Regions from separate parts of the Thalassolituus pacificus genome, predicted to be linked through region 1. Evidence: riboswitches for the same ligand, from Rfam matches in the RefSeq annotation. Region 1 holds a riboswitch; the other holds the start of a gene.
The links. A riboswitch is a leader RNA that binds a small molecule or an ion and turns the genes downstream of it on or off. The one in region 1 is predicted to bind thiamine pyrophosphate.
Positions count from the first base shown of each region.

Region 2: it holds a riboswitch for thiamine pyrophosphate, as region 1 does, so the genes downstream of both, thiC (phosphomethylpyrimidine synthase ThiC) here and NYR02_RS09910 (TonB-dependent receptor) in region 1, are expected to answer to the same signal.

Region 1 covers NZ_JAOANI010000015.1:600,334-608,204, forward strand. The annotation lists gene NYR02_RS09895 (UbiH/UbiF/VisC/COQ6 family ubiquinone biosynthesis hydroxylase) at 1-633, shown strand, start outside; gene htpX (protease HtpX) at 702-1,589, opposite strand; gene NYR02_RS09905 (hypothetical protein) at 1,852-3,498, shown strand; TPP riboswitch at 3,576-3,703, shown strand; gene NYR02_RS09910 (TonB-dependent receptor) at 3,805-5,970, shown strand; gene NYR02_RS09915 (YkoF family thiamine/hydroxymethylpyrimidine-binding protein) at 6,019-6,285, shown strand; gene pnuC (nicotinamide riboside transporter PnuC) at 6,343-7,044, shown strand; gene NYR02_RS09925 (choline/ethanolamine kinase family protein) at 7,064-7,871, shown strand, end outside.
Region 2 covers NZ_JAOANI010000014.1:415,822-423,692, forward strand. The annotation lists gene NYR02_RS06685 (response regulator) at 1-366, opposite strand, end outside; gene NYR02_RS06690 (acyl-CoA thioesterase) at 509-1,312, opposite strand; gene NYR02_RS06695 (PaaI family thioesterase) at 1,581-2,075, shown strand; gene NYR02_RS06700 (PaaI family thioesterase) at 2,072-2,506, shown strand; TPP riboswitch at 2,632-2,763, shown strand; gene thiC (phosphomethylpyrimidine synthase ThiC) at 2,919-4,823, shown strand; gene NYR02_RS06710 (FAD-dependent oxidoreductase) at 4,820-5,962, shown strand; gene thiS (MoaD/ThiS family protein) at 5,953-6,186, shown strand; gene NYR02_RS06720 (thiazole synthase) at 6,207-7,064, shown strand; gene NYR02_RS06725 (bifunctional hydroxymethylpyrimidine kinase/phosphomethylpyrimidine kinase) at 7,061-7,871, shown strand, end outside.

The DNA.
Region 1 (7,871 bases):
CATCACGCCATTGTTGCCACAGTACGGCTTGAACAACCGCTGCTGGCGACCGCCTGGCAGCGCTTCCGCCCTGAAGGGCCGCTGGCGTTACTGCCGCTGCCGGGTGATGAACATCTGGCGTCTATCGTCTGGTCGACTTCGCCGGCGGAAGCCGATGCGGTACTGGCGATGGATGAAGCCGGCTTTAACGCCGCTCTGACTCAGGCGTTTGAAGGGCGTTTGGGGCAGGTGCTGGCCAGCTCGGCCAAAGCCCGCTTCCCGCTGCGCCAGCGTCATGCCCGGGATTACTGGTGTGAAGGCGTGGTGTTGGCCGGTGATGCCGCACATACCATTCATCCGCTGGCCGGACAGGGTGTGAACCTGGGCTTTAAAGATGCCGAAACCCTGGCGGAAGAAATCCTGCGAGCGCACAGCAAAGGGTTGGATCTTGGTGGTGAGCTGGTGCTCAGCCGTTATCAGCGCCGCCGTCAGGCCGACAACCTCAGCACCATGGCGGCGATGGAAGGCTTTAAGCAGCTGTTCGCTGCTGATCAGCCATTGCTGCGTTTATTACGCAACGAAGGGATGCGCCTGTTCGACAAACTGTTGCCGGTTAAGCAGCACGTAATGATGAAAGCGATGGGACTGGATTGATCGAGCTAGCCGGATAAAAAACGAGCCTCAATTGAGGCTCGTTTTCGTTGGTTTTCCTGCAGGCAGAATTAACGGCCGTACTGCTCACGCAGCGCCTGAATACGACGTTCCAGCGGCGGGTGAGTGGAGAACAGGGCAGACATCTTGCCTTCGCCACCGATACCAAAGGCCACCAGTTCACCGTTCAGTTCGCTTGGCTGGTCGTAGGTTTGCTGCAGGGCAGCCAGCGCGCTGATCATTGCGGCCGGGCTGACCAGCTCGGCACCGGCCTGGTCGGCACGGAATTCACGGCGACGGCTGAACCAGGCAACGATGGTCGAAGCCAGAATGCCCAGTACGATCTCGGCGATAAAGGTCGTCACATAGAATGCGATGCCCGGACCGTCTTCATTCTTGAATACCGCACGATCGACGAAGTTACCGATAATACGGGCGAAGAACATTACAAAGGCGTTCACCACACCCTGAATCAGGGTCAGGGTAATCATATCGCCGTTGGCAACGTGGCCGATTTCGTGGCCCAGCACTGCCTTGATCTGCTCTTTATCCATACGCTGCAGCAGGCCGGTCGATACCGCGACCAGTGCATTGTTGCGGTTCCAGCCGGTAGCAAAGGCGTTAGGCGCCGCCGAACCGAAGATACCCACTTCCGGCATACCGATACCGGCTTTGTCAGCCAGTTCTTTTACTGTGCTCAGCAGCCACTGTTCACCGGCATTTTGCGGCTGATCGATGATTTGTACGCCCATTGTGCGCTTCGCCATCCACTTGGACAGCAGCAGCGAGATCACCGAACCGACCATACCGAACACTAAACAGAACACCAGCAGGTTGCCGAGGTTCAGGCCATTGCCGCTGCGTTCCAGGTAACTGCCCACACCGAGCAGCGACAGGGTAACGCTCGCCACCAGAACAACGGCTAAGTTGGTGGCCAGAAACAGAATAATGCGCAACATGTGCGACTCCTTTAAGGGTTGTTCTCAGTGGTTCCACGAGTGCTCAACAGAACAGATTTGAGCACGGATTTATGACAGCAAGAATGGTGATTTTTCCGCAGTTTTCAAGCGGGATTATTGTCAGGAAGGGTAATTATGGCGGTTATTCCTTTGCACTGTTATTAAAAGTGCTGCGCTTAAATGATAGTTGTCTTAATTAATGCTGTGACTGGCCGATAAACAGTTAAATCACAACTCATCATCACAGGTCAGGGATCAGACCATGGCAATTACACCACGCATCAGCGAAGTCGGCAGTTTCCAGTTTATCAGGCCGGGCCGGACCAGTGATGGCCTGCTGACCGATCAGCTGGCGCGTACCGGCGGCAGCGAACTGAGAGCGGCGGCAAAAGGTCAGTCACTGCACTCGCAGCCCGTCGCAGATTCGACTTACCGCGAGCCGGTTAACCGCAACCTGTGGCAAAGCGATCAGTCGTGGACGCGTTTTGCCGGCTCACTGAACGATACCGAAGTAATTAATGGCGTGAGCCCTGAGGGGCGGGAGCAGCTGGTCTCTGCCTCCGACTCCCTGAATATACCTAAGGATTTTCGCCCCGGAGCTGTGCTGACCGATTTGCTGGGGCGCGGCGTGTCACAGCTCAGCAGTACCAGCGGGCGTTACGCTTATGCCGATGACGGTACCCGTCCGGCGCTGACAGAAATCGGCAAGGTCAGCCTGAAATACGGTTATCAGGAAGAAAAATTCAGCCTGAAACTGACCACCAATTCGGGTAAGGAATTAACCCTGAACCTGACCCATCAGAGCGGCTGGGGTCAGAGTGACGATGGCCGTGCACTGGAAGTAGATCAGTGGCTGGTGGGCTTTACCCTGGATGAATCGCTGAGTAAGGAAGAGCAGGAAGAAGCGCTGCAACTGGCCTCATCACTGGATAAACTGGCACGGCGTTATCTGGCCAGTGGCCATCTTGATCTGGAAAATCTGGGGCTGGATAAACTGCAGCAATTCTCGGCGGTTTCACTCGACCTTAAAGGCGCTGGTGGTGAGAGCAGCGATCTGCTGCGCATTGAATACCGCAACGATGATGAGCAGCGCAGCCTGAATGTGCTGCTGCATGAAGACAAACTGAAGCTGGATCTGAGCAAAGCCGGTTGGGCGCAGTTAGGCACGGAAGCACAGCGGCAGGACAGTCTGAAAGAATATCTGACGCTGATCGAACAGAGCGGTGAACGCGGCAATGCCGATAAACAGCAGCTGGATTTAATGCTCGATGCCTTCGCCCTGTTGCATAAACCCGAACAGCATCCGCAGGATCTGGCGCGGCAGGAACAGGAGCAGCCACCGCAAACGCCAACCGGAATCGACGTGGGTTTTGCCCGCAGTGGTTTGACTGCGCTGAGTGGTCTGGAGGATTTCAGCTTTTCTTTTCAGGCGCAGGTCAGCAAGCCCAATCCTGATGCACAGCGGAATAATGAAAAAATCAGCTTTGGATTGAATTTCGCACAGGATACCAAAGGCGAAACCGGTGATGCCGGCAGCCTCGCCGTAGAGCAAACCCAGGCGTATCAGTTTAAGGCCAGCTTTTATGAGCCTTTGCCCTGGCTGGAGCTGGTGGATTTCAGCAAGCAGAACTACCAGTACATCGAGACTGAAGCCCGCGCCACCGAGGTAACCAGCCTGCGCTACGAAGATTTCACCCTGCAGCATGCTTCGCAGCAAAGTCAGAATGAATGGCACGAGCGGCGGCGAACCTATGTGCTGGGCAGCCTCGACAGTGATGTCAGTGAAGGCGATAAAAATCAGGACATAACTGACTTTACCGAAGCCGCGATTCTGGCTGAGCGCGAACAGCAACAGCAGTTGCTGGATGATCTGCTCGGCAGCCGCATACCGCAGCCGTGGCAGCGATGACATTTTCGCGCAGAAGTGGTTATTTCCTATCAGCCTAAAGCCGCCATTGGTTCCCCGGCGTGAATCCCTTATGATGCCCCTGTCCCAGGGGGTGGCCCGATTGTCTGAATCCGGCCTGAGATGCCATAGGTTTACCTGCGTAAACGGCAAACCCCTAGAACCTGATCCGGTTAGTACCGGCGTAGGAATGGGGGTGAGTACGCACAGTCTGCGGCGGCTCGCATCACAACCGGGAGGTTGGCGTTAAACGCAACCGGCCCCTACGCACTACCCGGGTCTTTCTTGTATTTTGAGGAATGACCCTGAATGAAAAAAACACCGCTTTCCCTGTTGGTTTTACTGGCCCCGCTGTCGGCTTTGGCGGCTGATGACGTTACCCTCAGCACGCAAACCGTGCAGGCCGATTTCCGTAAAACCGATGTGCAGCAGATTCCCGAAGCCGTCACCTTAGTTGGCAGCGAGCAGATTGAAGCCCGTTCGGCGCAGCATCTGGACCAGATATTAAGCTTTGCTCCCAACGTGAACTTTGCTTCCGGTACTTCCCGTGGGCGCTATTTTCAGATTCGCGGTATCGGCGAACGCAGCCAGTTTGTTGATCCGGTGAATCCATCTGTGGGTCTGGTGATCGACGGTATCGATATGACCGGTTTAGGTGCTGCCGCGACCCTGTTTGATGTGCAGCAGGTGGAAATTCTGCGCGGCCCGCAGGGCACCCGTTTTGGTGCTAACGCACTGGCCGGCATGATCAATATCCGCAGTAATGACCCGACGCAAAATAATGAAGGTTATATCAGTGCCAAAGCCGGCAACTACAGCAGCTATGGTCTGGGGGCGGCGTTATCCGGTTCACTGAGTGATAACCTGCAGGGGCGTATTGCCATGCATGGTTTTGAGTCCGATGGTTATATCGACAACGAATTTTTAAACCGTGACGACACCAATAACCAGGACGAGAAAATCGCCCGCGCTAAACTGCACTGGCAACTGTCTGAGCGCAGTGAATTAAATCTGACCTATTTATACGCCGATATCGATAACGGTTACGATGCTTACAGCCTTGATAATAACCGCACAACATTGTCGAACCGTCCTGGTAAAGATACACAGGATACCAACGCTTTTGCGCTGGCGTATAACCGCGAACTGAATTCCGCAGTTCGCTTTGAAAGTGAAATCACCGGCAGCTGGAATAAAGCAGAATACAGTTACGACGAAGACTGGGCGTACGGTGAATATATCTGGCTGAGCGATGATCCTGTGTACCAGCCAGACCCATGCGATACAACTCAGGGGCCTTGTTTGGCTCCTGTTGATGGTTACAGCTCTTTTGATCAATACCTGCGGAGTTTTGATCGCAACAGCATTGGCCTGCGCTTTCTATCCGGCACCGACGGCCGTTTATTTTCTGATTCAACCGACTGGGTAGCGGGCATCTATATGATGCAGCGGGAAGAAACACTGAAACGCAATTACACCTATAACAACGGACAGTATCAGAGCGATCTGACCGTGGATTCGGTATCGGCTTATGCAGAACTAAGCACAGCCTTTACTCCATCCACAACGCTGACTTACGGCGTACGTGCGGAAAACTGGAAAAATGATTTCAGTGATAATGCCAATACGCTGGATGCTGCAAAAAATGACGTGGCCAGCGATACTAACGAAACGTTATGGGGCGGAAAAGTTACGCTGGAAACACTGCTGGGTGTTGACCATCTGGGCTACATCTCTCTGGCCCGTGGTTATAAAGCCGGTGGCGTGAATACTGATCCGGATATTTCCGAAGCTAACCGCACTTTCGATACTGAGTTTAATAATACGGTTGAGCTGGGTCTTAAGTCGTCTCTGGCAGACAATGCACTGAAAACCCGCCTTGCTGTATTTTATATTCAGCGTAAGAACCAGCAGGTTAAAAGCTCATATGCGGTACAAAAACCGGATAACAGCATCACCTTTCAGGACTATCTGGCCAACGCGGCTGAAGGTCGTAACTATGGTCTTGAGCTGGAAAGCGACTGGGCCATCAGTGAGCGTCTGAACTGGGTATTCAGCTATGGTCTTCTGCGTACCGAATTTTCCGATTATTCTTATCAAACAGCTGCTGGCGAGTTTAATAAAGATGGTCGAGCTCAGGCACATGCACCGGAATACAGCCTGGCTACTGCGCTGATTTATGCGCTGACCGATACATTATCGTTGCGCGCAGAAAGTGAAGCTAAAGATGAATTCTATTTTTCTGACAGTCACGATGAAAAAGCCCGCGCCTCGGTACTCTGGCATGCCCGCCTGAGCTATCAGCAGGGGCCGTTGGATCTTGCACTGGCCGGCCGTAACCTGACCAACCGTGAAACCGATGTTCGTGGTTTTGGTGGTTTTGGTAACGACCCTCGTAATGGCTATGCCGAAAATGCTTATCGTCAGCTGGGCGAACCGCGTCTTGTGATGCTGGAAGCCAAATATTCATTCTGATAAATGCAGCCGGACGTCTGACGTCCGGCTTATTAACTGGAGATCCAAATGGAAATATCAGTAGAAATCAGCAAATACCCTCTGGCCGATGATTATATTCCGGCGATTAAATCGTTTATCGACCGTCTGAATCAGGTTGAAGGTTTAACCATCGTTACCAATACCATGAGTACACAGGTGTTCGGTGACTATGATCTGGTAATGGATACCTTAAAAGAAGAAATGCGCCTGAGCTGGGAGCAGTTCGGCAAGAGCATTTTTGTCTGCAAATTTATCGGTACCAATCTCGATCCGGCACTTAATCCACACGGATAATACGTCCGACGTCCGACGTCCGACGTCCGACTTTGCCCTTAAACCAAGGATTCCTGCATGACCGACATCTGGAACAGTATTGAACAGGCGGCGCAGGCCATGAGCGGCTGGGAACTGGTCGCCGTTATTCTGGGTATTGCCTATTTAGTGCTGGCCATGAAGCAGAGCATCTGGTGCTGGTACGCGGCCTTTGGCAGTACGGCTATTTTTATCGGGTTGTTCTGGGATGTCAGCCTGCTGATGGAATCGGCGCTGAATGTGTATTACCTGATTATGGCGGTCTATGGCTGGTGGCTGTGGCGCGCCAATAAAGGGGCAGATAATAAAAATGAGAACTCACAGGCCCCGGCTGCTGAGTTACCAATACAGTCCTGGGCATTAAAACAACACCTGCTGGCGATTGGCAGTGTGATTGTTCTGAGTTGTATCAGCGGTTACCTGCTCAGCGAAAACACCTCGGCGGTATTGCCTTACCTTGATTCATTCACCACCTGGGGTGCGGTGATTACTACTTGGATGGTGGCAAAAAAAGTACTGGAAAACTGGCTCTACTGGATCGTTGTCGACAGTGTTGCCATCTTCTTATATATCGACCGAGAGCTGTATTTAACGGCGGTACTGATGGCAGTGTACGTGGTGCTGGTCATTATTGGCTGGTTTAACTGGTTGCCACAATTTAAGGCACAACTTAATGCACAACAAAACCGCGATGATAATACTGTGCTGACCACTCCATCGGCGTGGAAAGTAGCCGAATAACAACAATAAGGCGATACCTATGCTGCAGCAGATTTTAGACGACTGGCCACACTGGCAATTGTGCAGCGAAGCGCCAACGCTGGATAATATCAGCCCATTGCCCGGTGGGCTTACCAATCATTGTTATCTGCTGCGCTTGCCAGAAGGCGATTATGTGTTGCGGGTAGAAGGGCGGAATTCCAGAGCGCTGGATATTAATCGTGCCGCTGAATTAACAATACATCATCTGGTCGCTGATCAGGGGCTGACCCCGGTTATCCGCTTTCGCTCAGAAAGCGGCCATTACTGGATCCGCGATTATGTGCCGGGCATGCCATTAACCAATCCGCAGCTGGATCTGCGACTGTTGTTAACCATGGCGCAGCAATTACAGCAACTGCATCAGTTGCGCCCGCCTGCCGGAATACCAAAGCTCAGCATCAGTGAAAAAGCCGGTCATTACTGGGATATTATTACAGCGCAGTTCGCCATTATGGATCGCATGACGGCTGCAGCTGATGAGTTGCTGGCTTTGCGCGGTCCGCTGCAAAGTCTGTTGAGCGGTGCTCCCGATAATCAACGCTGCCTGTGCCATATGGACCCGACCGCCCCCAACTGGATCCAGACTGCTGATAACAAACTGGTATTGCTAGACTGGGAATACGCTGCTATCGGTCATCCGTTATGGGATCTGGCTGCTTTATTACAGGGTGTGGATTTATCCGCCGATGATGAACAGACACTGCTGCAGGCCTATGGTTTAAAACATTATCGCGGCTGGGAATTTGCCAAAACACAGATGAGCTATCTGGCCGCACTCTGGTACCGGGCGCAGGGGCTGTGGAGTG
Region 2 (7,871 bases), on a different contig from region 1:
TGTCAGAATGCCGTATTCAGTCAGCACTTCGCGGGCTTTTTCGGCATCAATTGGCTTTTTAATAAAAGCCATTGCGCCGAGTTTTTTGACCCGATCCTGAGCGTCAGGCTGGATGTCGCCGGATACGACAATCACCATGGCGGGCAGGTCTTCCTTGCGGATGGTTTCGAGTACACCGTAGCCATCCAGGTTGGGCATCGTCAGGTCGAGAAAAACCACTTCGCCTTTTCCTTCGCGGATGGCCTGTACGCCTTCCACGCCATCACCGGCAAAATGAATGTCCACTTCCCATTCTTTTGGGATCGCCCGTGCCATTTGCTTACGGGCAAAACTTGAGTCGTCGCAGATCAGAACGTTGGTAGCCATAGCTGTCATCAGCAGAAAAATTGATGACTAAGTAATAGTTGCCCGCTGCTTATTGAGCAACTAATCGGAAGGAATAGAGGGAAGAAAGTGCTGTTGCAGCCTGATAGTCAGACAAAGGTATCAGGCTGCCGTAAGAACGGCCTCAGCGTTTATCGTAAACCACAACCAACTGGCGGCTCAGCGCCAGCAGCACACCGTTGGCGGTATAAATTCGCGCTTCGGTATGGCCATAGCCATCGTGTGCCTGGCGGATATCCGCCTCGTACCAGAGCCAGTCACTGCCGCCCGGTAACTGCGGCAGCTGGCTCAGCGGTGTCACCATTTCGACGCTCCAGGTTACGCTGGCACAAGGTGCCGGACTTTTCAGCTTCTGCAGCAGAGTTGGCGGCCAGGCATCAATCAGCGCCACCAGATGGGCATTGCTCAGCGCGCGTTCACCATCGTTAAAACGCATCCAGCCCCGGATAACATTGTGTTTGCTGTTGGTGAAGGGCAGGCCGCCGTCAACGTAGGTAAAGTTAATGTGCTGGGTAAATTCCGGTGTCAGTCCTTTAATAAATGGCATGGCCTGGCCCGATCCTGGCTGGCCGCACTCAACGGCAGGAAGAGAAACCCGAATATCGGATTCCCGTTCGCGGCCAAAACAGGCATTAACCAGCGTAGTGACCTGATCCTGCTGTACGGTCTGGCCCTGATAATGAGCAATGGATTTACCGGCCCGTACGCTGTGACTGCTGAGCGTAAAAGGCTCGCCGGTATTGAGCGGGCCGCAGAAGCTGACATTCAGTGAGCGCAGAATTTGCCCGGCATCGAGTCCTTGTTCTATACGGTGCAGAATCAGTGCCGCGGAAAGGCCGCCAAAGGTGGTGCGGCCCTGTCCCCAGCTGGGGTGGATTTCCAGCGTATCCTGCTGATTAACCTGTTGCAGATAATCGTCAAAATTCATACATCAATTCCGTGGTTACTGGTCACAAATGTCTTATGGCTGAGCGCAACACCTTAGCACGGGAGGCAACGGCAATCGCAGAGGATTGAGGCATCCGCGCGCAGAATGTCAGAGTTATGAACGATTTGGTCAATCGCTGTCGGCGAAGCGGTCATTGCCAAAATCCGCGTTTGCGGTATAACGGGCGCCCTTTGCGCCGGTCAGGCCATTTCCTGATAGAATTCACGGTGCCTGTCTGGCTGTCACATTCACCCTCAGTGGAGATTTTATGAGCTTATCGGTTAAAACACGGGCCGAGCGTTTTGTCGCCACCCTGCGTCATTGTCAGGTGCTGGGGCTGACGGTGGAAAGTGCACAGGACAATGTGCTGATTATGCGTTTGCCCTACAGCGAACAGATTGTGGGCAACCCGGTCACCGGCACCGTGCATGGCGGCAGCCTGACCACGCTGATGGATACCGCCTGTGGTACGGCGGTGTTCTCCTCGCTGCCGGGGTTTGAGTTGTGCCCGACACTGGATCTGCGCATGGACTACATGAAAGCGGCAACGCCAAACCGCGATCTGTTTGCCGAAGCACGGGTAACGCGCGTGGCCAGTTCGGTGGTGTTTACCGAGTGCGAAGTCTTTCAGGGCGAAGAGCGCGATCTGGTCGCCAAGTGCGCGGCCACTTTTATGCGCATTGGCGAGAACATGACACCGCCGGAATTCCGTGCCCTGATTGAGCACGGCGATGATGTAACGACCACAGGAGCCGCACAATGAGTTTTGAAACCGTGCTGCAACAGGCGCAGCAGAGCGGTAATTTTCAGCCGCTGGTGGATGGTATTCCCTATGCCAATTTAATTGGCCTGAAATTTCAGCGTTTTGGTCAGGATGTGCTGTTTCATCTGCCGGCTAACGAAGACAATATCGGCAATCCGATTTTACCGGCCATTCATGGCGGCGTGATCGGCGGCTTTATGGAACTGGCGGCGTCACTGCATCTGATGATGACCATGGATACTGCCGCATTACCGAAAATGATCGATTTCTCCCTCGATTATCTGCGTGCCGGGCGTCATCAGGATACCTTTGCTGAATGTCAGGTCTGGCGTCAGGGCTCGCGCGTTGCCAACGTCGCCATTACCGCCTGGCAGACTGAGCGCACCAGCCCGGTTGCCACAGCCCGCGCGCATTTTCTGCTGGCGCGTTAATGCCCGGCTGTTTCACTTACGGCGGCTTTTCTGACCGCCGTTGATGCCTGCCCGGCGCGGATGTTTTGCATAAATAACCCGCCGGGTGTCTTGTCCGCGTAGTCTTCTCTGCCGTACACTCTGTGCCGATTCTGTCGGGGTGCCTCAGGATGTTCAGCGTGCTGAAACATCAAAGAGGTTGAGATCGCAATGTGTTTGCGGATCCCGTTGAACCTGATCTGGTTAGTGCCAGCGTAGGGAACAGAAAAGCGGGTTTTTCGCGGCTGTCGCCGATTTCTTAAACCCCGGTCAGTCACCGTTTACGGTGTGGGCTGTCAGTATTTTGCTGCTGCCTGTGATCATCTTTTTCTTTTCTTCGCTGCCTGCCGTTATTTTTCTTCCGTCGTCTGCGACGGCTAAAAAGGTATTGAGCATGGGCAAAAACAATTCAGCGCATACATCGTTAAGCGAACAGATGCGTGTTGACGAACTCTCTCTGCAGCCATTTCCGGCTTCCGGAAAATTCTATGTGCAAGGCAGCCGTGCCGATTTAAAGGTCGCGCTGCGCGAAATTGCGCTGTCCGATACACAGCTGGCTAACGGTAAAACCGAAGCCAATGCGCCGCTGCGGGTATACGATACCTCCGGTCCTTATACCGACCCTGCAGCCAGTATTGATGTACGCAAGGGTCTGCAACCGCTGCGTCAGAACTGGATTAATGAACGGAGCGATACTGAGGAGCTTACCGGTTTCAGCTCCGAATATGCGCGTATCCGCGATATGAACCTGACGCTGGAAAAACTGCGCTTTGAACTTAAGCGCCGTCCGCGCCGGGCATTGCCGGGCAAAAATGTTACCCAGCTGCATTATGCGCGACAGGGCATTATTACCCCTGAAATGGAATATGTGGCCATCCGCGAAAATCTGGCCTTAAGCCGGGCGCAGCTGGATGAGGCACAAAAAAGCCAGCATCCGGGGATTAGTTTCGGCGCGTCGATTCCGGCAGAAATTACCGCGGAATTTGTCCGTTCAGAAATCGCCCGCGGGCGGGCGGTTATTCCCAATAATATTAACCACCCGGAAACCGAGCCGATGATTATCGGCCGTAATTTCCGCACCAAGGTCAATGCCAATATCGGCAATTCGGCGGTCACGTCGTCCATTGAAGAAGAAGTGGAAAAAATGGTCTGGGCCACCCGCTGGGGTGCCGATACCGTGATGGATTTATCCACCGGCGATCATATTCACGAAACCCGCGAATGGATTATCCGTAATTCACCGGTGCCTATTGGTACTGTGCCTTTGTATCAGGCGCTGGAAAAATGCAACGGCGTGGCCGAAGACCTGACCTGGGAATTATTCCGCGATACTTTAATTGAGCAGGCCGAACAGGGCGTGGATTATTTCACCATTCACGCTGGTGTGCGTCTGGCGCATGTGCCGCTGACTGCCAAACGGGTGACGGGTATTGTCAGCCGTGGTGGTTCGATCATGGCGAAATGGTGTCTGGCGCATCATAAAGAGAGTTTCCTGTACACCCATTTCGAAGACATCTGCGACATTATGAAAGCCTACGATGTCTGCTTCTCCCTCGGCGATGGTCTGCGCCCCGGCTCCATTGCCGATGCCAATGACGAAGCGCAGTTTGCCGAATTAAAAACCCTAGGTGAATTAACCAAAATCGCCTGGAAGCACGATGTGCAGACCTTTATTGAAGGTCCGGGCCATGTGCCAATGCATTTAATTAAAGAAAATATGGAGATGCAGCTCGAACATTGTGACGAAGCGCCGTTTTATACCTTAGGACCGCTGACCACCGATATTGCGCCGGGCTACGACCATATTACCTCAGGCATCGGCGCGGCGTTAATTGGCTGGTATGGCTGTGCCATGCTGTGTTACGTCACGCCGAAAGAGCACTTAGGCCTGCCTAATAAAGAGGATGTTAAACAGGGCTTAATTACCTACAAAATTGCTGCTCATGCCGCTGACTTAGCCAAGGGCCATCCGGGCGCGCAGCTGCACGATGATGCGATGTCGAAGGCGCGTTTTGAATTCCGCTGGCAGGATCAGTTCAACCTGGCCCTTGATCCCGATACGGCACGCAGTTACCACGACGAAACCCTGCCGAAAGAAGGCCATAAGCTGGCGCATTTCTGTTCTATGTGCGGGCCAAAATTCTGCTCGATGAAAATCTCGCAGGAAGTGCGCGATTTTGCTTCGGCTCAGGAGGCGGAGGACGCGCCGCAGTACGAAGAAGCGCAGCAGGGCATGGCTGAAAAAGCCGCAGAATTCCGCGCCAGCGGCAGTGCGCTCTATCAGGAGGCCGAAGCATGAGCGAGCAGCGTCGGGTTTGTATTGCCGGCGCGGGCCTGATGGGCAGCTTGCTGGCGTGGCGTCTGGCCCGTCAGGGCTTTCAGGTGGAGGTGTACGAAGCCGCCGCCGAAGATCAGCCCGCCAGTGCGGCGCACACCGCCGCGGCAATGGTCGCGCCTTACAGCGAGCGCTCGCTGGCGCATCCGGAAGTCTTTGCGCTGGGCCTGCAGTCGTTACAACTGTGGCCGCAGTTATTACCGGAGCTGCACGCCAACAGTGGCATTGCCGTGCACTATGGCCAGAGCGGCAGTCTGGTGGTGGCCCATCCGGCGGATCAGGCCGAGCTTGCGCAGTTTGCTCAGGATCTGCGTCAGGGCGGTTTATGGAATCCCGCCGATGACGGCCGTGAAAACGAAGCCGCCATTCAGCGTCTGAATCAGGCGCGGTTGCAGGACCTTGAGCCAGCACTGAATCCACAACTTGCTGAAGGTTTCTGGCTACGCCACGAAGCCTGGGTTGATAACCGTGCGTTATTACCGGCTCTGCATCAGGCTGCCCGCAGTTTTGGCGCGCGCTTTTATTTTTCAACAGCGCTGAACGATTTCCCGCCTTACGCCGCCATTAAACTTGATTGTCGTGGGTTGGGCGCCAAATCCGCTTTGCCACAGCTGCGTGGCGTACGCGGTGAGGTGTTATGGATTGAAAGCCAGGAGGTGCAGATTTCGCGGCCGATACGGTTGCTGCATCCGCGCTATCACCTCTATCTGGTGCCGAAAGGACGACACCGTTATGTGCTGGGCGCGACCGAAATCGAAAGCGAAGACCGCTCGCCGGTCAGTGTGCGCTCGGCGCTGGAAATGCTCAGTGCGCTCTATTGTCTGAGTCCGGCACTGGCCGAAGCGCGGATTCTGAACTTCGACGTCAACTTACGCCCGGCACTGGCCGATCATCGTCCGCAGATCCTTGCTCAGGATGATGGGGTGCTCAGTATTAATGGTCTGTTCCGTCACGGTTATCTGCTGGCGCCGGCGCTGCTGCAGCGTCTGCAACAGCAGCATGGCTTAGCTCTTGGACTGGAGCCTGCGCCAACCGGGCAGTCCGCCCCCTCAAAGTCCATCCCCTCACAAGCCATCGCCTTCGGAGGTGAAGCATGCGCCTGATTATTAATGGCGAGTCCTGTGATCTGCTGGTCAGCGCAGGGCTTAGCCTGCAGCAATTGCTGCAACAGCTTGGCTATCTGCAAATACGGCCGGAGGATGCGGCTGTGAGTGGCAATTTTATTGTTGCCGTGAACCAGCAGATCGTCAGTGCAGCGCTTTATGCCACGACCGGCCTTAACGAAGATGACTGCATCGATATTCTCGGTGCCATTACCGGTGGCTGAGCAGGGTTCTGGAGAGGGATATGAATACAGAAAATAATGTTGCACCTGACGCTGGTGCCGACGTGCTGCAGATTGCCGGTGAGACCATCAGCAGCCGTTTGTGGCTGGGCTCCTCCCTGTACCCGTCACCACAAGTGATGGGTGATGCCATTGCCGCGGCAACCCCCGGATTTGTCACCGTATCGCTGCGCCGGCAGAGTGCCGCTCAGGTACAGGAGCAGGTGAGTGAACATGGCCACTGGCATCTGCTGCATCAGCAACTGGCCAGTACCGGGGCAAAGCTGCTGCCGAATACCGCCGGTTGTCTCAGTGCCCGTGAAGCGATTCTGCTGGCGCAGATGGCGCGTGAGCTGTTCGCCACCGACTGGATCAAACTTGAAGTTATCGGCGATGACTACAGCCTGCAGCCGCATCCGCTGCAGCTGGTGGAAGCGGCGCGCGAGCTGGTAGCGCAGGGGTTTAAGGTGCTGCCGTACTGCACCGACGATCTGGTGCTGTGCCAGACCCTGCTGGAGCTGGGCTGTGCGGCGGTGATGCCCTGGGGCGCTCCTATTGGCACCGGCAAAGGACTGATGAACCCGTATCAGCTGAAAACCCTGCGCGAACGTCTGCCACAGGCGGTATTGGTGGTGGATGCCGGGCTGGGTAAACCCTCCCAGGCCATGGCCGCACTGGAAATGGGCTTTGATGCCGTGCTGCTCAATACCGCAGTGGCGCGAGCTAATGATCCGGCCACAATGGCAGCGGCGTTTAAACAGGCGGTGGATGGCGGCCGGGCTGCCTATCGTGCTGGCCTGATGTGCGAGCGTGATCAGGCATCCCCCTCAACACCAACATTAGGATTGCCGTTCTGGCATCAGACCGGAGGTGGAGTATGAGCCTTATTTCAGGCCCGGTGAGCCGGGCAAAAATCTGGAGCATTGCCGCCTCCGACTGCAGTGCCGGCGCCGGCAGTCAGGCCGATTTGACCATGGCGCGGGCGCTGGATACCGATTGTGCCACGCTGATCTGCGCCATTACTGCGCAGAACAGTCAGGGCGTGCAGGCCGTTGAAGTGCTGTCGCGGGCGATGCTGGAACAGCAATGGCAGAGCCTGAAAGCCGACGGCTGGCCGCAGGCGATTAAAATCGGCTGGTTGCCACCGGGCAATCTGCTGCTGCCCTGGTTGCTGGAAAAACTGCAGGAATACGCAGGACCAGTCATCTGGGACCCGGTGCTGTCGGCATCGCAGGGCGGTTTACCTCAGGCGAACTGGCCGAAAGACGCATTACTGACGCTGTTACAGCGGGTTGATCTACTGACGCCTAACCTGGCAGAAGCACAGGCGCTGCTGGCGTTATTGCAGCCGCAGGATAATGAATATGGCCAGCTGCTGACTGACTGCGGCGCAGCTGGACATCCACATCCAGCAGTAAATTCAACTGCAACCGCCGCCGCACTGCAGGCTTTGGGCGTTAAGCATCTGCTGATTACCGGCGGCGACAGCGCTCAGGCTGGCAGTGCGGAATCTGACGAATGGATTCAGGATGCGTTCTTTGCGGCTCCTCTGAATGCTTCTGCAGACGCTTTCGGTGATCAGCTACCCGGCCCGGATTTATTGCGGGCGTTTGTATTCCGCCACCGGCGCTTACCGCTCAAGGCCCACGGCACCGGCTGTCATCTGGCCAGTGCCATTGCCTGCGGTC